Regions from separate parts of the Ruegeria sp. AH12 genome, predicted to be linked through region 1. Evidence: riboswitches for the same ligand, from Rfam matches in the RefSeq annotation. Region 1 holds a riboswitch; each other region holds the start of a gene.

Region 1 (6,680 bases):
CTGGACATGGTTCTGCGTCGACAGCCTGGGGTCTGTGCTGGCGGGCGCGCCGTTCAACCTGATCGGCAACCTGGTGTTCCTGGGGATGTTCACCATTCCGTTTCTGGACCGTTTCGCCTCAAAGGGTGCATCGACAGCAAAAACGAGCTAAGGGCGTTTCCAGCCGAGGGTCTGATGGACGTTCGGTTTCATGGGCCCAGATGCCGGTGGATGATATCGATATCAACGACGCACGGCGCGGAAACCCCAAGCTTTTCTGCCAGCCGGCGCGAAAATGAAACGGTCATGACGGCGGTTTGATTGATCCGTGTGTCACTGGCGACAAGGGTTTTTAACTCAGTGGTGCTGGTTACTGCGCCGAACATAGTACGCTCGGTTTCGACCACTGTGCCGTGCCACTGATTAGGGCCTTGTTTGGTCCAGCTCACATCTGCATCCAGCACGCGGTTAAACTGTTTGAAATCGAACGGGGCCTTAAAGGTCATCGAGTCGTGATACAGGATTTCGGTCTGGGGCCCGCTTTTGATCTCTTGCTGAATCTCAGGTGTGCAACCGTTGACCTGACGAACGGTTGTTGCGCCTTGCCAGACACCATCTTTGGGTCGGATATCAGCAGCTAAGGCCTTTTGTGCCGAGGCGATGCCAAAAGCCAGGAGCATTGCAAGCAACAGCAGCAGGGCTTGTTTGGTGTCCGTATCCAGAACACGACCGGATTTGTAACGTCTTCGAATGAAAATGCGTTTTCTGTGCTTATGTTGCACGTTTCTACTCCTTTGTTTCATGGCCCCTGCGTAATCACGCGGTGGTGGGGAAAAGCTAAGCCGAACAACATGTTTTAAGCGTCTCGACCCATCGGCGAGAACAGCTGGGGATGTCCCGTTCGACCGGACGGGACGGCAATCATTCGGATGAAGGATAGTTTGGTGCTGCGTCTGATCAGGGCGTTTTGCCGATGCGCCCGTGATGGGGTGCATGTCGAAACGCCTTGTCAGTCACACGCCCGACGGTCCCTGGCCGTCATCAAAACAGTAAGAAGATTGAGGAAATTCATGACATTGAATTCTCGTAGTTGCGGAAGGTTTGCCGCAATTGGATTTGGCGTTGTGCTGAGCAGCACGCCACTATCCGCCCAGGTTGCCAACACCTTATCGGCTTCGGACAAAGACTGGGCATTTTACATCGGCGCAGGCGGTGGATTGGTCCCCGAATATCAAGGATCGGATGAGTATGAACTGGCACCGCTGGTCACTTTTGAAGGCGTTTGGCGGGACAGGTTTGTAATCTCGGATCAGGGACTGGGTGCCTTTCTGTACGATCAGAATGGGTTTCGTGTGTCTGCGGCTGTTGGCTATGGCGGCGGACGGGACGAAGACGATAGCGACGATCTGAAAGGATTGGGCGATATCGACAATAGCGCTGTGCTGTCGCTGGGTACTCAGTTCGATCTGGGTCAAAGCCTGACCGCGACGGCGGATGTCAGGAAGTTCTTGGGTGGCTCGGAAGGCACCGTTGTGTCACTGGGTCTGCAAACGCAGGTGCCGTTTGGCGTGATCCGTGGTGCGCTGGCCCCCACAGGCCGACCCTATAGCGACGAAACCAGCCAAAACGGCGTTGTTCTGATCGGTGGGGTCTCTGTCGATTGGGCAGATGAGGACTACAACCAAAGTTTCTTTGGTGTGACCTCAGCCCAATCCGCCCGTTCAGGTCTGCGCCAATACCGGGCGGAGTCCGGTGTAAATGCGCTGAATGTCGAACTTGGCGTCAGCAAACAGATCGGCAGAAGCTGGGGTGTTACCGGCCTGTTGGCCTATTCGCGTCTGTTAGGCGATGCGGCGGACAGTCCGATTGTGAAATCCAAAGGAAACTATGCAGCCGTCGTGTCAGTCGCCTACCAGTTTTAAGACCTGACAGAAAATGCCTCGTCGACTGAGCCAGCGCGGTGATCGTGCTGGTTCAGTTGCTTCCCAGACTAGTTGCGTACGTCAGAAGGCGTTTTCCCCGTCTCGCGCTTAAAAGCCTTGTAAAAGGCTGAGCGCGAATTGAAGCCAACATCATACGCGATGTTCAGAATGGTCTCGTCGGTCGAGGTCAATTGCTCGATTGCGTCATTGATCCGCCACCGGTTGATATAGTCGAAGAACGTGCTGTTCAGGTTGGCATTCAACGTTTGCGAAACATAATGCGATGTGACACCGATATGCTTGGCCAGATCCCACAAGCTAAGGTTCGGTTCGCGATAAAGCAGGTCCTGGCTCATCGCCGTTTCGATTTTCTTCGCAATCCGCGCAGCGCGTTCTTCATCAAGGGCAGATTTCTTGTATTTGCGCTCGGCTGGCTCATCCGGGTCCGGCGGATCTGAGACAGGTGTTCGGGTCAGGCCGGGACGTTGGCGTAGGCCCCATATGCCAATGACCCAGAACAGAAACAGCAGGGCAAGGCTTTCCAAGAAATCAAGCAACTCATCTTGCACCTCGAACCCGACGGCCTCGGACACTGTAAGAATGCTGACAGCAGCGGATAGAAACCAAAATGACATAGCTGCCAAAGTGATCACCCAAACCCAGGTCAGCTCACGGTTTTCGGTGCTTGCAAACACTTCGCGCAGCCGTTTGCGGTATGTCATTAGCATTCGGATGATTAGGATCAGGTAAACGGCCATTATGATCCGAAACAATACGTCAGCGACCAAAACCGCCAAGGCGATCAACACAAACCGCAACAACCGGGGATCGTCCTCTGGAAGGTCCACATCGCTCAGATCCGTTGGCAGAAACATCAGCGATGACATCAGCAGCCCGGATATGATGATCGGAGGCAGGTGATAACGCAGCCTTGGTTTGTGCGCTTCATCCGCTTCGCTGGTCAAGGCGCGGACATAAAGCCAAAACAAAAAGGGGCTTGCGAAATCGAACACAACCACAAGCACGCTGACGCGCATCACAAGGTTGAACTCGACCTCACTTACGGACGCGTCGGCGATCAAAGCGCCAAGAGAGGACAGGCCTTGTATAAGAAACAGCGCGGCCAGTGGCATGAACACACCGGTATCGCGCTTTCTTAGAAACAGCAGGTTAGCACAAAACAGGCAAAGCCCTATAAAGGCTGTATCAACAAATTGAGTAGCGGATTCCAATCTTACTTACTCTCTGAAAATCGACCACGGATGGTCTTGCGCTGCAGCCTCTTCATGCCCTCTAGAGCATGCGATCTGACATCTACCAATTTCATGGGGTTTGTCGTCTCTTTTGATCGGACAGGACGTTTGAGACGGCGCAAGACGGGTTGAATCTACATTCTTGCGCGGCCGTTTGGCGCGCTACGACTTGGCGTGGCGCGCCAGAAATTCCGAAATCCGGGCCAGACCAGCTTTCAAATCTTGTGTCGGGTTGGTGTAGCCAAGCCTCAGCCAGCCTTCCATGTCCATAGCACTGCCCGGCGTCAGCATCACACCTTCTTCTTGCAAAAGCGTCACGCATAGATCGCGTGAAGCCATCGGCAGATCGTATTTCAACAAGGCCGTAGTGCCGGATTTTGGTGGCACCCAGCTGAGCAGCGGCTCATTTACGATCCAATCCTGAACGATCCGCAAGTTTTCGCGAGTGATCCGGTGCGCCCGCGCCAGTATCTTGTCGCGATGTTCCAGCGCCATGGCGGCTAGCATTTCGTCAATCTTGCCGACCGAGATCGTGTTGTAATCCCGGTGGATCATCACGTCATGCAGCATCTCTTTGGGTCCGGCGATCCAGCCAACCCGCAACCCGGCCAGCGAATAGGCCTTTGACATGCCTGCCGTGCTGATCCCTTTTTCGTACAGGTCCGCGACCGCGACGGTGAAGCCGTCGCCTGTCTGATCCGTTCCGCGATAGACCTCGTCACAAAGCAGCCAGGCATCAACGTCGCGCGCAATCTCGACGATTTGTTCCAGCAATGCGCGATCCATCAGCGCCCCGGTTGGGTTGTTGGGATTGTTGATCGCAATCAGGCGCGTATCGGGTCGCACCATCGCCCGCAACTCGTCCAGATCGGGCAGGAACGCGTTTTCGGGCCGCAGATGCAACAATTCGATATCGGCACCGATGCTTTCGGGAATGGAATAGTGTTGTTGATAGGTCGGGATTACAGAGATCACGTGATCATCACGCGATACCAGCGTCTGATGCACCAGCGAGTTCGCGCCGATGGTCCCATGCGTCGTCAGGATATTATCCCGGCCCTGACTGTCATACAGGCCACAGATCGCATCGCGCAGGCGTTCTGACCCTTCAATTGCGCCATAGGTCATCTTCATGGATGACAGATCGTTCAGAATGCTATTGTGCTGGCCCGCCATGTCGAACAGTTCGCCCAGCGTGATGGACTGAACGCAGGTCTCAGCCAGATTGAGTTCGCAGGTCGTCTCGAACTCATTCATCCACATCTCAACGCCAAAGGGTCTGATTTCCATTGGGGCTCTCCTACTTTCAGCATTTGGGGCGATGGCACGTAACGGACGCACGGTTATGAAGATGTCTTATACCGCCAAACCAGCCGAGCGGAAGATTGCGGGTTTGTGCCTGAAATGTATCCAGGGGTTTTACTGCACAAACCCGGATCCGACCCGAACATCGAGATGTCTGTTTTGAAACTGAAAATGTCGCAAGTCTCTCAGCATAAGAACCGCGCGACTCTATCCTGTGTATGTGAGGTGCCGCTGTATGAGTCTCAGACAGCGGAGAATTGGGAAGCCGGTGAAATTCCGGCACTGCCCCCGCAACGGTAAGGAAGGTCAGGTTCGGCAATCAACCACTGGGACGAGGATCCCGGGAAGGTGTCGCAACCGGGCGCAAGCCCCTTTCAAGTCCGGAAACCAGCCTTGCAGATATGTCAAACCGCGGGTGGCGGTGGGGGCACATGTTTCGGACGTGATCCTCGCGCGCCTCCGGACGGTTCCTCCTTGTCATCTGCCCAAGCAATGCCGCGGGGCGCGGCAGGAGAGCCAGAAATGAACAGCATTCAAAGCCTGTTGGCACGTCGCATCCCCGGCCACGCGCTCGAGCAGGCCTTTTACACAGACCCTCAGGTTTTTCAGGCCGATCTTGAAGCCATCCACTACCGCGATTGGCTGTTTGCCATTCCGGCTTGTGAACTGGTGAAAGCAGGGGACTACGTTACCTACACCGTGGGCGCCCACCGCGTTGTCATTGTGCGTGGTGCTGACAACCAAATCAGGGCGTTTCACAACACCTGCCGCCACCGTGGTTCGATCATTTGCAAGGCTACAAAAGGCAATGTGCCTAAGCTGGTTTGCCCCTATCACCAATGGACCTACGAGCTTGATGGTTCATTGCTGTGGGCGCGCGATATGGGGCCGGATTTCGATCCCAAACAGCATGGTATGAAGATAGTGCATTGCCGCGAGCTTGCCGGGTTGGTTTACATCTGTCTTGCGGACAACGCCCCAGATTTCGACATGTTCGCCAATACCGCACGCCCTTATCTGGAGCCGCATGATCTGGGCAACGCCAAAGTGGCTTTTGAAAGTTCAATCATTGAAAAAGGTAATTGGAAGCTGGTTTGGGAGAATAACCGCGAGTGTTACCACTGCGGTGGTAACCATCCCGCGCTATGCCGTACCTTCCCTGATGATCCTGCAGTCACAGGGATCGAAGGGGGTGAGACGCCGCTGCATATGCAAGCCCATTTTGACAGGTGCGAAGCCGCTGGGATGCCCTCGCAATTCTACCTGCATGATGACGGGCAATTTCGTATGGCCCGGATGCCTCTGAAAGAAGGGGCGCAAAGCTATACGATGGATGGGAAATCCGCCGTGCGGCGCTGGCTTGGCCGGTCGCCTTTTGCGGATGCAGGGGCGTTGTTGAAATTTCACTACCCAACAACCTGGAACCACTTTCTGGCTGATCATTCCATCGTGTTCCGCGTCACACCAATCAGCCCGACTGAAACCGAGGTCACAACCAAATGGCTGGTTCACCAGGATGCCGTCGAAGGGATCGATTACGATCTGAAACGTCTGACTGAGGTCTGGATTGCCACCAATGACGAAGACCGTCAGGTGGTCGAGGATAATCAGCTGGGTATCAACAGCCCGGCCTATCTGCCTGGCCCGTATTCGCCGACGCAGGAATCCGGTGTGCTGCAATTCGTGGATTGGTATTGCAACACGTTGGCCGGTCGGTTGGCCCCCGAAACAATGGCGGCGGAGTAACGGTGATGAAAGATCTCAACGCGGTTGCGAATATCTGGCAGGACAGCGAAACACTGGAATGCGTCTCGGTCGTGCCCGAGATGGCCAATACGGCCAGTTTCACCTTTCGCGCCCCGTCTGGGTCGATGTTTGCGTACCATCCAGGGCAGTTTCTGACCCTTGAAATCCCGGCTCCTGGGCAGCCGGGTGGGGTTGTGCATCGCACTTACACGATCTCATCTTCTCCCTCGCGGCCACGATCGATCACGATCACCGCCAAGGCCCAGCCCGACAGTATTGGAACGCGCTGGATGCTGGACAACGCGCAACCCGGCATGCGGATCAAAGCCATCGGACCAGCCGGGCTGTTTTCGAATGTTGAAAGCACGGCTGGCAAATATCTATTCATCTCTGCCGGGTCCGGGATCACGCCGATGATGTCGATGACCACCTGCATGTGGGACGAGGGGCGTGATCTGGATATTGTCTTTATCAA
Region 2 (6,680 bases), on a different contig from region 1:
GGTCAGTGCTTTTCAGAACACCATTTGCCATCGCATAGGAACAATAGCCCCCGAACTGAGGCGCGAAGGCACGCGGGTTGCTTTCAAACCGCTCGCGATTTTCCTGCGACGCAAAATGCCACTGGGCCCCCTTCCACATAACGGCAATGCTTGGTTCACCACGAACCGGTACAGCACTGTCGAAATAGGACACCGGATCGTACCCCGCCATCGCGGCGCCATCGGTCGCAAAATAGACAGGTTTGTCCTGCGCCAAAGCGATAGGCGCCAAAGCGATGGCTGTCAGTATACCGAATATGAAACGGCGGTTTTGCATCTGGGTTCCGTAGCAAAGAATCGAGCAACTAAGATGCAACTTTTGAACCGCTGTGAAACCCCCGTTGACGTGGATGTGAACATCCTTGCGAATGCGCGGTAGCCTTTAATCAAAGATGTCTTCTATAACGTCCCAGGCTTCATCCAGAACGCGATAGAAAGTGCTCTTTTTCTTCTTCTTTTTTCGCGATTTCGGGGGTGCTACGTGGCTGATCGCCGTACGAGCAGACTTTGATTTCTGAACCTTGTGCTTTGGCAACATCTTAAGGTCGTGCAGGGGCGCACCGCAGCTTGAACAACTCAGCTCGTGCCGTTTCTTCCCGGTCAGAACCAGGGCAGCCCGAGTACCGCAATAGCAGCAGGTGGCGATTTTGGACGGTCCGGAAATAGCGATCTCCTGTCTAATGATGCCGAGAGGCATATAGGGCGATTGCGGCAGCATTTGAGACGTTCAGTGACCCAAATCCCCCGGATGCGTCAATTTTAACCAATTGATCTACAGTTTCTTTGGTCTTTTGCCGCAATCCCGGCCCTTCAGCACCCAATACCAGCGCCACAGGTCGATCCCTTTGGTCCCCCAGGGCTGTTTCAATAGTTTCATCCGCCTCGCCATCCAGACCAAGCACCAGAAACCCCATCGACTGAAGCTCGGTTATGGCATCGGCCAGATTGCGCACCCTTAGATAAGGCTGACGTTCCAATGCGCCGCTGGCGGTCTTGGCCAGTGCCCCGGTTTCAGGGGCCGAATGATGCCGGGTTCCGATCACAGCACTTGCACCCAGTACTTCGGCTGACCGAAGAATCGCACCTACATTATGTGGGTCCGTTACACGGTCCAGCAGGATCACCCGGGGATGTTCCCGTCCGATGCAGTTCTCGGCCAAACCGCCCCACTCCAGCGGCTTAACCTCAAGCGCTGCCCCCTGATGCACCGAACCCGCATCGATCGGGGCACTAAACTTGCGCGGATCAACCATCTCGGCCTCGATCCCCGCGAATTCAATGGCTTCGAGCAGCTTGTCCCGCGCATTTCGCGTCACAATCAGGCGCAGTTTCTGGCGTTTGGGGTTCATCAAGGCGTCGCGCACGGCGTGCAAACCAAACAGCCAAACCGTCTCTGCCGCAGCTGCTTTTCGCGCCTGTTCCTTTTCAACAACCCACTTGGGTTTTTTCATTCTGAGGGCCTCCGGGCCATGAATTCGCTTTCCTGCGTCAATGCCGTATTTTCCTGTTGACGCTCCTTTGGTGCGCTAGTAATCACGCCTCCACGTCAGGTGCAACGCCTGACAGTGGGCGACAGGCCGCAAGGTGTGGCAGGGGACTGTAACTCCCTCGCGGAGACGCACGCCTGGTTCGATTCCAGGGTCGCCCACCACTCTCACAAAGCTTCCAGATACCAAAGCAAAACGCCCCCGACTTTGGCCTGTATCTGCTGTTATGAAGAGCCGTCTAGTTATTCGTCAAACATTTGGTTCAGTGAAGTGGTCGCTGTAAACCTTTCGAAAGCCGCAGGCTAAGCCCAGCCATGCCGCCCAGCGACTGCCAGAGGTCGTTTTTCTGCACCCGGCGTTGCGGTTGTCGGCGACACGCTTGACAAGCACCGTATCAGTGCCGCATGTCCGATCCGTTGGTGTCCTCGTAAGAGGATGAAAAGGGAATGCGTCAACGGGTTTACCGCCAAACGCAGCCGCCCCCGCGACCGTGACCGGAGAGGGTGCCCAAAGCCACTGGCCAAAGGCTGGGAAGGCAGGACATCCGACAGGGTATACACCCTGACATCCGCAAGCCGGGAGACCTGCCAGCGCCCGAAGATGAAACCGGACGGGGTGTTCCGGTGTGGGGCTTGGATCGGCCCACATGAAACCCCGTCCCCCAGATTTGACTAAGGGGGATGAGAGAGATGAGTAAAGCCGCACCAGTTGAACTGCTGGTCTGCACGACATGCCGCCGTGGCCTAGCAATCGAAGATGACACCCAGCGCCCCGGCGCTTTGCTGCATAAGGCGCTTGAACAGGCGGGCGTGCCAGATGGAATCCACCTGAAACCCGTGGAGTGCCTGTCAAATTGCGATCAAGGATGTTCCATCGTACTGCGTGGCGGGCCCACGCGTTGGACTTTTGTCTACGAGAACCTCAACGAAACCGACCATGTCGAAACGATCATCGAAGGTGTGACCAAGTATTTGGCCACTGACGATGGTTTGGTCAAATGGCGCGAACGTCCTGAACATTTCCGCAAAAACTGTGCGGCCCGTATTCCCCCGATTGGAGCCCTAAAATGAGCAACTTGGAAAAACTCCCCGTCACCGTGATCACTGGCTTTCTGGGCTCGGGCAAAACCACACTGGTCAAGCATCTGATGCAAAACCCGCAGGGCAAGCGTCTGGCGGTGGTGGTCAATGAGTTCGGCGATGTGGGCGTCGATGGCGACATCCTGAAATCCTGCGCGATCCCGGATTGCCCGGCGGAAAACATCATGGAGCTCGCGAACGGCTGTATCTGCTGCACCGTGGCCGACGACTTCATCCCGACCATCGAAGCCTTGATGGCGCTGGAGCCGCGCCCCGATCACATTCTGATCGAAACCTCGGGCCTCGCCTTGCCTAAGCCGCTGCTGAAAGCGTTCGACTGGCCCGATATCCGCTCAAAAATCACCGTTGATGGCGTGATCGCGCTGGCCGATGCCGAAGCCGTCGCCGCCGGTCGCTTTGCGCCGAATGTGGCAGCGGTGGATGCGCAACGTCTGGCCGATGACTCGATTGACCACGAAACACCCTTGTCCGAGGTGTTCGAGGATCAGATTTCCTGCGCCGACATCATTCTGCTGACCAAGCCCGATCTGGCCGGTCCTGAAGGCGTCGCCAAAGCGAAAGAGATCATCGCCACTGAGGCCCCTCGCCCGCTGCCCGTTGTCGAAGTTGCCGAAGGCGCCGTGGATGTGCGCGTCGTTCTGGGTCTTGAGGCCGCAGCCGAGGATGACATGGATGCTCGTCCGTCGCATCACGACGGTCACCACGATCACGAGCATGACGATTTCGAAAGCACCATCGTCGAGTTGCCGGAACAATCCGATCCTGCCGATCTGGTCGCCAAGATCGAGCGTCTGGCCAATGAGCTGAACATCCTGCGCGTCAAAGGCTATGCCGCTGTTCGAGGCAAACCGATGCGCCTGCTGGTGCAAGCCGTGGGTGCTCGTGTGCGTCACCAGTACGACCGCCCGTGGGGGCCCGGTGAAGAACGCCGCTCGCGCATGGTGGTGATCGCTGAGCATGACGACATCAAAGAAGCAGAGATCCGCGATATCCTCACGGGCGTAACCGAGGCCGCTGAGTAAGGCCCATGCACGTCGTCTTCCGCGAAAGCCACGGGTTAGAAGAAACGGAAACCCCAACCGATCTGGGCCAGAGCCCGGCGGATTTGGTGGTGCTGTCCTTCTCGGACAGCGACCTTGGCGCTTTCGCGGCAGGCTGGCACCGTGGCGGCGGGCCCGAGGGGCGTATGCCCACGATGCGGTTGGCGAACTTGGCGGCGTTGAAGCATCCTCTGTCCGTCGACACCTACGTGGAACAGACGCTTGAGGGTGCGAAGGGCATTCTGATCCGCCTGATTGGTGGCGTGCCATACTGGGCCTACGGACTGCAGCAAGTTCTGTCGCTGGCGCAGGACAAGGGCATCGCGTTGGCCGTCTTACCCGCCGACGGGCGTGAGGACACGCGGCTGGATGAATATTCCACCCTACCCGTCTCGACCCTGCGCCGTCTGGCCCATCTTTGCGACACCGGCGGTGAAGTCGCAGCACAGGCCGCCTTAGCGCAGATGGCATTGGCGGCGGGGCTTTATGCCGGCCCTGTTATGGGGGCTAAGATCCTGCCCGAATCCGGCGCGTGGTGTCCTGATCGCGGCGTGATCCCGGTTGAGACTGCGTTTTCGGGCGACGCAAAACGTATCGTCGTCACGTTCTATCGCGCCTATCTGACCTCGGCGGACACGGCCCCCGTCGCCGCCGTGATCCGCAGCTTGCGGGATCGTGGGTTCGAGGCCGTCGGTCTCTTCGCCCCCTCGCTCAAGGCTCCTGCTGCCGCAGAATGGCTGCGCGACAACATCGTCGCACTGAAACCTTCGGCGATCATCAACGCCACCTCGTTCTCAGGCAAAGGCGCATCGGGTACGTCCCCTTTGGACGCGGCGGGCGTGCCCGTGTTTCAGATGGCTCTGGCCACGTCGCGCCGCAAAGCGTGGGCCGAGGCGGAACGGGGTCTCTCCCCTGCCGACCTCGCCATGCATGTGGTGCTGCCCGAGGTGGACGGGCGCATTTCGGCGGGCATTGCCTCGTTCAAAGAACCGGGCAAGCGCGATCCGCATCTGGAATATTCCCGCTTTGCCCACCGGGCTGAGCAAGAACGGATCGAAGCGATCATCGACCGTGTCACCGGCTGGCTGACACTACATGACAAGCCAAAAGCGGATCAGGTGCCCGCGCTTGTTCTGTCGACCTACCCCGGCAAAGATTGGCAAATGGCGCACGCGGTGGGTCTGGACGCGCTGGCCTCGGCCGAGGCGATGCTGGCCGATCTTCAGGCCGAGGGCTACAACACCGCACCGGCTGAGCCGATTGCTGAAACCCTGCTGGACGCGCGCATCTCATGGTCTTTGGAAGACTACCATGCGGCCCTAGCTGGCCTGCCCGAGCAACTGCGCGCCGATCTCCAAACCGTTTGGGGCAACCCCGAAGACGACCCAGTTTTTACCAAAGGCGCGTTCCACTTCACCGCCCTGCGCCGAGGCAACGCGCTGGTTGCACTGCAACCCGAACGCGGCATTCCTGAACTGCGCGATGACGACTATCACAACCTGTCTCGCACCCCGCGCCACGGCTATGTTGCCTTCTATCTGTGGCTCCGCAAAGGGCTGGGCGCAGACGCGCTGATCCATATCGGCGCGCATGGCACGCTGGAATGGCTGCCGGGCAAGTCCGTTGCTCTGTCTGCGAATTGCTGGCCCGAGGCGCTGATCCGCGACCTGCCAGTGATCTACCCTTTCATCGTCAACGACCCGGGCGAGGCCGCGCAGGCCAAGCGTCGGATCGGGGCTGTCACGCTGGGCCATATCCCGCCCCCGATGAAGGAAAGCGGGACGCCGGATCGCATGGTGCGTCTGGAATCGCTGCTCGATGAGTTTTCGAACGCGGACGGGCTGGACCCCAAACGGCGTGACCGTTTACAGGAGGATATCCGCGACGAGGCGCAGGCCATCGGTTTAGAAAGCGATCTGGGCCTCGATCAGGCGACCTGCACCGCGGAGGCAATCACCCGCATCGACCGCTTTGTCTGCGATATCAAAGAAAGCCAGTTCGGCGACGGGCTGCACATCTATGGCCGCGCGCCTGAGGTGTCCGGCACTTTCGACCCCGCGCCCTCGGCCCATGCGGAACGTAGCGCTCTGATCGACGCGCTGGCCGGGAAACGGATCGAGGCCGGGCCGTCCGGTTCCCCCTATCGCGGTCGCTCGGACGTTCTGCCGACCGGGCGGAACCTCTATACCACCGACCCCCGCTCGGTGCCCACGCGGGCGGCCTACACCCAAGGCGTCAAGCTGGCCGAGGAACTGGTCCGCCGCCACCTTCAGGAAGAAGGCGACTATCCCAAGGGGCTAATCGTCGACCTGTGGGGCTCGGCCACCATGCGCACGGCGGGTGAGGAATTCGCCATGGCGCTGCACCTTTTGGGCGTGAAACCGGTCTGGGACAAAGGGTCCGAGCGGGTCTCGGGGATCGAGGTGCTGCCGATCACTGACCTCAGCCGCCCGCGCCTAGACGTGACGCTGCGGGTCTCGGGCCTGTTCCGGGACGTCTTCCCAACCCTTTCGGCGCTTTACGGTCAGGCGATCCGTGCGTTGGCGGCGCGGGATGAGGCGACCGACTGGAACCCTTATGCCGGTCAAGCCCCGTCGGCCCGCGTCTTCGGCCCCGCCCCCGGCGGCTATGGCGTCAACATGACCCAACTGTCCGAAGTCTATACTGACGAGGCGCGCGTACAGGCGGGTGAGGCGTGGCTTGAGGCCAGCTCCTTCGCACTGGAGGGCGAGAATATCGTTCAGGACAAGGCGGGCATCACTCAACTCGTGGCGCACGCCGACAGTTTTGTTCACCTGCAGGACCTGACCGAGACAGACTTGCTGTTGGCAAATGACTACGCCACGCATGAGGCCGGTTTTGCCGCCGCCAAGAAGGCCGCAGGTGGGACCGCACAGCTGTATCATCTGGACAATACCAATCCCGAAAACCCACGCGCCCGCACCTTGCCGGAAGAGATCAGCCGCGTCGTCCACGCCCGCGCTGCCAATCCGGACTGGATCGCCGGGATGCAA
Region 3 (6,680 bases), on a different contig from region 1:
GAGGCCAGCCTGATTACCCAGCTGACTGGTATCGTCGCATACGGTGTGTTCACCTTCGTCGGCGCTCTGATCGTATGGTCGATCCTGAAAGCGGTAATGGGCATCCGTGTCAGCGAAGAGGACGAGATCAACGGCCTCGACATGGCAGAACTGGGTATGGAAGCTTATCCAGAATTCTCCAAAGGCTAAGATCTGAGACAACCACTCGAAGGCCGGGCGTTCGCGCCCGGCCTTTTTTGTTGCTCAACGCTGAAAACTAAAAAAGCCGCACTGATCTGCGCGGCTTTTGTTTCTGTTTCGTGGTGAAGTGTCGCTTAGACTCCGACGTCGACAATCGCCTTGGCCAGGATCGGAACTGTTGTTGCGTTCAGCCCGGCAATATTCAACCGGCTGTCGCCGACCATGTAGATCCCGTGATCGTTACGCAGTTGCTCGACCAGTTCGGGGGCCGCGCCGAGGCGCGAAAACATACCGCGGTGCTGGGCGACAAAGCCAAACCGGTCTGATCCGGTCAGACGCTGCAACTCGTCTGCCAGTTGTTGACGCAGACCCAGCATAGAGAGGCGCACCTCCTCCAGCTCAGCGGCCCAATCTGCGCGCAGGGCATCGTCGGTAAGGATGGTGGTCACGACCCGTGCGCCATGGTCCGGCGGGAACGAGTAATTCTGGCGGTTCAGGAAGGCCAGCGTCGACTGGTTCAATGCCGTCTGCGCCGCGTCATCGCTGATTGCCATCAGCAGGCCGGTACGCTCACGGTACACGCCGAAGTTCTTCGAGCAGGACGCCGCGATCAGGCAGCGCTTGACCGACGAGGCCATCAGGCGGGTTGCTTGCGCGTCTTCCTCAAGACCGTCACCAAAGCCCTGATAGGCAATGTCGATCATGGCAACCAGGCCAAGCTCGTTGATCAGGTTCACAACCTCTTGCCATTGCACCATGTTCAGGTTTGCGCCGGTCGGGTTGTGGCAGCAACCGTGCAGCAAAACCACGTCGCCCGCCTTGGCAGTTTTCAGGTCCTCGATCATGCCGTCGAAATCGACGCCGCGGGTTTCGCCGTCGAAATAGCGATACTGGACGGTCTCCATGCCCAGATAATTCAGGATCGACAGGTGGTTCGGCCATGTCGGGTTCGATACAAACACGCGCGCCTCAGGATTGGCCATGCGAATCATCTCAAACGCCTGACGGCAGGCACCCGTCCCGCCCGGTGTCGCAACGGCGGCAATATTGGCACGCGGCACCGCATCGCCAAGGATCAAGCCGATCATTGCATCGGCATAGGCCGGATCACCCGCCAGTCCCGTATAGGCTTTGCTTTCCTGCTCCTCCAGAATGCGTTTTTCGGCGGCTTTGACCGCACGCATTACCGGGGTAACACCTTCGGCATTCTTGTAGACGCCGACACCCAGATCAATCTTCTGATCACGCGGGTCTTCGCGGTACATCTGCATCAGCGCCAGGATTTTGTCGGCGGGCTGCGGTTTGAGGTTCTCGAACATCAGGTCTCTCCGGTTGCGACGGGCAGGGTTGGGAAAGCACCCCATTCAGCCCAGGAGCCGTCATAAAGCGCGTGGTCTTTTTTGCCCATGCGTTCAAGCGCAAGGCTCAGGATTGCAGCGGTCACGCCCGAACCGCACGAGGTGATCGCTGGTTTAGCCAGATCCACGCCTGCGGCCTCAAACACGGCGCGGCACGCATCGGGCGACTTCATCGTGCCGTCACTATTTAGCAGGCTGCCAAAGGGCACGTTGCGCGACCCCGGTATGTGACCCGATCGCAGCCCTTCGCGCGGTTCAGCCTCGGCCCCGGCAAAACGGGCGGCGGCTCGGGCATCGATGATCTCATGATCAGCCAGTTTGGAGGCGGCGGACACCTGTGTCACGTCGCGCACCAGATGGTTCTGAACCCGTACGGTCATATGCCGATCCCGAATCACAGGGGGCAGATCTTCGATCTCGCGCCCTTCGGCCTGCCATTTCGGCAGACCGCCATCCAGCACGGCAATGTTGTCCTGCCCCATCAAGCGGAACATCCACCAGACGCGCGCTGCTGAGGACAGGCCCGAGCCGTCATAGACAACCACCTGATGTCCATCCCCCACGCCCATCGCGCGCAGGCGGGACATGAACTTCTCGACCGGCGGCATCATATGCGGCAGGTCCGAGCGATGATCCGCAATATCGTCGATATCAAAGAACCGCGCGCCCGGGATATGACCCTCATCATACTCAGCTCTGGCATCGCGCCCATGCTGCGGCAGGTACCACGACCCATCCAGCACCCGCAGATCGGGGTCCTTGATATGGGCGGCAAGCCAGTCGGTGGAAACCAGGGTTTTCGGATCGTCTTGCATCAAAGCCTCCCCTAAGCGAGTCTGAGTTTCCCTATATCCGAGCGGCGAAACGTGCAAGCCATGCCAAGGCCTGCACGCCCCTGAGCGCTGACAATTTTTTCCAAACATACACGTTTGACTGCTTGACAGGTGGCACCCGGTGCCAGACACCTGCCTGACATGGTTTCCAAAGGGGAATTTCCCCGGAGGAATGAAAAGGGAATCCGGTGCGACAATACCCGTCAATTCCGGAACTGCCCCCGCAACTGTAGGCGGAGTTTCGTCCCATTTGGGCCACTGACCGAAGCAATCGGTTGGGAAGGTCGGGATCGAAGCCAATCCGCAAGTCAGGAGACCTGCCATGTGCAAACCGGGCGAAAGCCCAATTATTAAACCTTTCTACCGTCGGGTGTGACGGGAAGGAGACCAAACTATGCATATCGAACCGGGCGTCGTAAATGGCGCCAAACTTGTCCTGAGCTACGTCACCGCAACTGGCGCAGGGCTCTATACCGCTAAAATGGCATGGGACAGCCTGAAAAGCAGTGGCCTTGCCAGCCTTGCCATTCGCTCAGCCCTGACCACCGGGCTGGTTTTCACCTTCTTTGAGGTATTGCCGCACTTCCCGGTCGGGGTGTCAGAGGTTCACTTCATTCTGGGATCGACCCTGTTTTTGTTGTTCGGTGCGGCCCCTGCCGCGATCGGTCTGATCGCGGGCTTGTTCATTCAGGGGTTTTTCCTGGCGCCTTTCGACCTGCCTCAGTTCGGGATGAACATGACAACGCTGCTGGTTCCGCTGTTTGCCTTGCAAGCTTTGGCCAATCGCATCATTGCGCCAAATTCGGCCTATATTGATCTGAAATATTCTCAGGCGCTTGCGCTGTCGACGGCCTATCAGGGCGGTGTCGCCATCTGGGTGGCATTCTGGGCCTTTTATGGCCAAGGATTTGGAGCCGAGAACTTTACAGCGGTCGCCAGTTTCGGCGCTGCCTACATGCTGGTTATCCTGATAGAACCACTGGCTGATCTGGCCGTTTTGGCCGCAGCAAAATCCATGCGGGATCTGGGCAAGTTTGGCCTGTTCACACCGCGCCTTCACAACACTGCATAACCCTATTGCGCCGCGTTACCCTGCGCGGCGCAACCTGAAATGCTGAATGATTCCGATCACGCTGATGATGATCCAGAAGCCTTCAATCAGCATCGACGCCAGATTGAAGTTCTGAAGCAGCGAATAGACAATCAAAACAGACCCCAGCAGGTTCACTACGGGAAAAGCCAGATCTTCGGAATTCATGTACCGCATCTGCGTGGCGAAATAGGCGGCAACTACGATCAAGGCTCCGAAGGAACCGATGGCGTCCACGATGGTCAGGCTGTTGAAAAACTCGCTCATCAATGAACCTTGCCGTTTTCCTGAACATCTGGCTGTTGCGCATAGTGATGCATGTTCAGAAACGCCGCCCCTTCAGCACCTGCGCGATATCCATGCGGGATATCCGCTGCAAATCGCAGCCCCTGCCCCGATTGCAAGGGCACCCAAGCCTCGCCTTTCAGAATGTCCAATGTGCCGCTGAGCACAAAGACCTCCTCGGTCACACCAGCGGCATGGGCAGGGGACTCATGGCTTTGGTTCGGGTCGAGGTTGACGTGAAATGTCTCTGCCCCCAAGGCCGGATCAAAGGGGAAGACGATCTTGACCTCGATGCTGCCGGGAAAGGTGACGGTTTGAAAGACCGAAGGATCGCCATTCACGGTGTCGATCAACGCGCTAAGCGGCAGCTGAAATCCTTTGGCAATCTTCCAGAGCGTTGCGATCGTCGGGCTTGATTCGCCGCGTTCGATCTGACCTAGCATCGCTTTGCTGACACCGGTGATTTCGGCAGCTTTCGACAGGCTCAACCCCGAAGCGGCCCGCACATCCCTTAGTTTCAGTGTTATGTCGTCCGGAGCCATGCCATTGTCTTTCGAATCCTCTTGTGCGTTATAGCGCACATATGGTACGTGCGCTATAACGCACATACCCCGCATATTGCAACCGGGGCAAAAGGGAAACAGCATCATGCCAATGTACCGATCCAGAACCTCTACCCATGGCCGCAACATGGCCGGTGCCCGCGGACTGTGGCGCGCCACCGGTATGCAGGACGATGATTTCGGCAAGCCGATCATCGCCATTGTCAACTCCTTCACTCAGTTCGTGCCGGGTCACGTCCACCTAAAGGATTTGGGCCAGATGGTCGCGCGTGAGGTTGAAAAGGCTGGCGGTGTTGCCAAGGAATTCAACACCATCGCGGTGGATGACGGCATCGCCATGGGCCATGACGGGATGCTCTATTCCCTACCCTCACGCGAAGTGATTGCGGATTCTGTGGAATACATGGTCAACGCGCATTGCGCCGATGCGATGGTCTGTATCTCGAACTGCGATAAGATCACGCCGGGCATGTTGATGGCTGCGATGCGTCTGAACGTTCCAGCGATTTTTGTCTCGGGCGGGCCGATGGAGGCTGGTAAGATCGACATCGCTGATCTGGATGCCAAGAAGATCGACCTTGTAGATGCCATGGTCGCCGCCGCTGACGACCGGTTCACCGATGAGCAGGTTCAGCATATCGAGGAAAACGCCTGCCCCACCTGCGGCTCGTGCTCAGGCATGTTCACGGCGAACTCGATGAACTGTCTGGCCGAGGCACTGGGTCTGGCGCTGCCGGGCAACGGCTCCACCCTCGCCACGCATGCGGACCGCAAACAGCTGTTCCTTGAAGCGGGTCGCCGGATCGTCGAGATCACCAAGCGGCACTATGATCTGGACGAAAAAGGCTTCCTGCCACGCGAGATCGCGACGTTTGATGCATTCGAGAATGCCATGAGCCTCGACATTGCCATGGGTGGATCGACCAATACGGTCCTGCACCTACTTGCCATCGCCAACGAGGGTGGCGTCGATTTCACCATGTCCGACATGGACCGGCTCAGCCGCAAGGTGCCTTGCTTGTGCAAGGTCGCACCCAACACCGAGAATGTGCATATGGAAGACGTCCACCGCGCCGGCGGCATCTTCTCAATTCTGGGCGAGCTGAGCCGTGCCGGGTTGTTCCACAACCACTGCAGCACTGTTCACACGCCGACCATGGGCGAAGCGATTGCCAATTGGGACATCAAAGTCGCCAACAACCCGGCGGCGCAGGACCTGTTCAAAGCGGCCCCCGGTGGTGTGCGCACCACGCAGGCCTTCAGCCAGTCGAACCGATACAAGGAACTGGATACCGACCGCGAAGGCGGTGTGATCCGGTCCAAGGAACATGCGTTTTCTCAGGACGGAGGCCTTGCGGTTCTGTTCGGTAATATCGCGCGGGACGGCTGTATCGTCAAAACGGCAGGCGTGGATGCCAGCAGCCTGACCTTCACCGGCTCGGCCTATGTCTGCGAAAGCCAGGATCAGGCGGTCAGCGACATCCTGACCGGCAAGGTGAAAGAAGGCGACGTGGTCGTGATCCGCTACGAAGGCCCGCGTGGTGGGCCGGGGATGCAGGAAATGCTCTACCCGACCTCGTATCTGAAATCCAAAGGTCTGGGCAAAGCCTGCGCACTGCTGACCGATGGCCGGTTCTCGGGCGGCACCTCGGGCCTGTCCATCGGCCATGTCTCACCCGAGGCGGCCGAAGGCGGCGTGATCGGTCTGGTCCGTCAGGGTGACACGATCGAGATCGACATCCCCAACCGCTCAATCCATCTGGCTGTGTCGGATGAGGAACTGGCCCAGCGTCGTGCAGAGCAGGACGAAAAGGGCTGGGAACCGGCAGCACCACGCAAGCGCAAGGTCTCTACCGCGCTGAAGGCCTATGCCAAACTGACCACCAGCGCCGCCAAGGGGGCCGTGCGTCAGGTTTGAGTTAGAAACCGCTCAATAAAACAGTCTACCTGTCCGGTAGGCTGTTTTTTGTCCTGCTGTGTGGACAGAGCTGCTATTCTTCGGAGTATACCTTAAACAGTCTAAAACTGACCATTTAATCGGTTCGTTAAGGTGTACTGTCGTCTTCGTGCACCGGCCTGCACAAGCCAAGAACAATAAGAAACAATGCGACTGCACAAGGTATGCCTCGGGTAACAGCAAAGTATGGAATAACGCCAAAAAACCAACCAAAAAAAGTCGAATACATAGACGCTGTAACAAATTTTACAAAGTCGAATCGACCGCTCCGTAACGACACCTCGACACCCATAAAGATAGGCACAGTCAGAACTGCAACAGCCAACCCAACTGCAACAACCGCCCCGATTTCTACGACGTCAAATGTACGCAATTTTCGCAAAATTACGAGTGTGATGCAGGTCATGACAGTGC

What was found. Region 1 has a riboswitch for cobalamin ahead of ACR0EL_RS07465 (aromatic ring-hydroxylating oxygenase subunit alpha). Riboswitches for the same ligand answer to the same signal wherever they lie in the genome.
Region 2: another riboswitch for cobalamin. It lies ahead of ACR0EL_RS06470 (DUF1636 domain-containing protein); the one in region 1 lies ahead of ACR0EL_RS07465 (aromatic ring-hydroxylating oxygenase subunit alpha).
Region 3: another riboswitch for cobalamin. It lies ahead of ACR0EL_RS13915 (energy-coupling factor ABC transporter permease); the one in region 1 lies ahead of ACR0EL_RS07465 (aromatic ring-hydroxylating oxygenase subunit alpha).

Annotation. Positions count from the first base shown of each region.
Region 1 covers NZ_JBQFYL010000003.1:153,686-160,365, reverse strand. The annotation lists gene ACR0EL_RS07490 (hypothetical protein) at 1-151, shown strand, start outside; gene ACR0EL_RS07485 (hypothetical protein) at 189-761, opposite strand; gene ACR0EL_RS07480 (MipA/OmpV family protein) at 1,050-1,901, shown strand; gene ACR0EL_RS07475 (helix-turn-helix domain-containing protein) at 1,970-3,133, opposite strand; gene ACR0EL_RS07470 (aminotransferase) at 3,317-4,444, opposite strand; cobalamin riboswitch at 4,666-4,869, shown strand; gene ACR0EL_RS07465 (aromatic ring-hydroxylating oxygenase subunit alpha) at 4,982-6,205, shown strand; gene ACR0EL_RS07460 (FAD-binding oxidoreductase) at 6,211-6,680, shown strand, end outside.
Region 2 covers NZ_JBQFYL010000002.1:478,844-485,523, forward strand. The annotation lists gene ACR0EL_RS06450 (YHS domain-containing (seleno)protein) at 1-316, opposite strand, end outside; gene ACR0EL_RS06455 (hypothetical protein) at 422-736, opposite strand; gene rlmB (23S rRNA (guanosine(2251)-2'-O)-methyltransferase RlmB) at 717-1,490, opposite strand; tRNA gene ACR0EL_RS06465 (tRNA-Tyr) at 1,607-1,690, shown strand; cobalamin riboswitch at 1,927-2,132, shown strand; gene ACR0EL_RS06470 (DUF1636 domain-containing protein) at 2,216-2,596, shown strand; gene cobW (cobalamin biosynthesis protein CobW) at 2,593-3,648, shown strand; gene cobN (cobaltochelatase subunit CobN) at 3,654-6,680, shown strand, end outside.
Region 3 covers NZ_JBQFYL010000009.1:27,013-33,692, reverse strand. The annotation lists gene ACR0EL_RS13930 (ammonium transporter) at 1-189, shown strand, start outside; gene ACR0EL_RS13925 (amino acid aminotransferase) at 315-1,499, opposite strand; gene sseA (3-mercaptopyruvate sulfurtransferase) at 1,499-2,353, opposite strand; cobalamin riboswitch at 2,497-2,710, shown strand; gene ACR0EL_RS13915 (energy-coupling factor ABC transporter permease) at 2,766-3,443, shown strand; gene ACR0EL_RS13910 (CBU_0592 family membrane protein) at 3,459-3,728, opposite strand; gene ACR0EL_RS13905 (helix-turn-helix domain-containing protein) at 3,728-4,288, opposite strand; gene ilvD (dihydroxy-acid dehydratase) at 4,395-6,227, shown strand.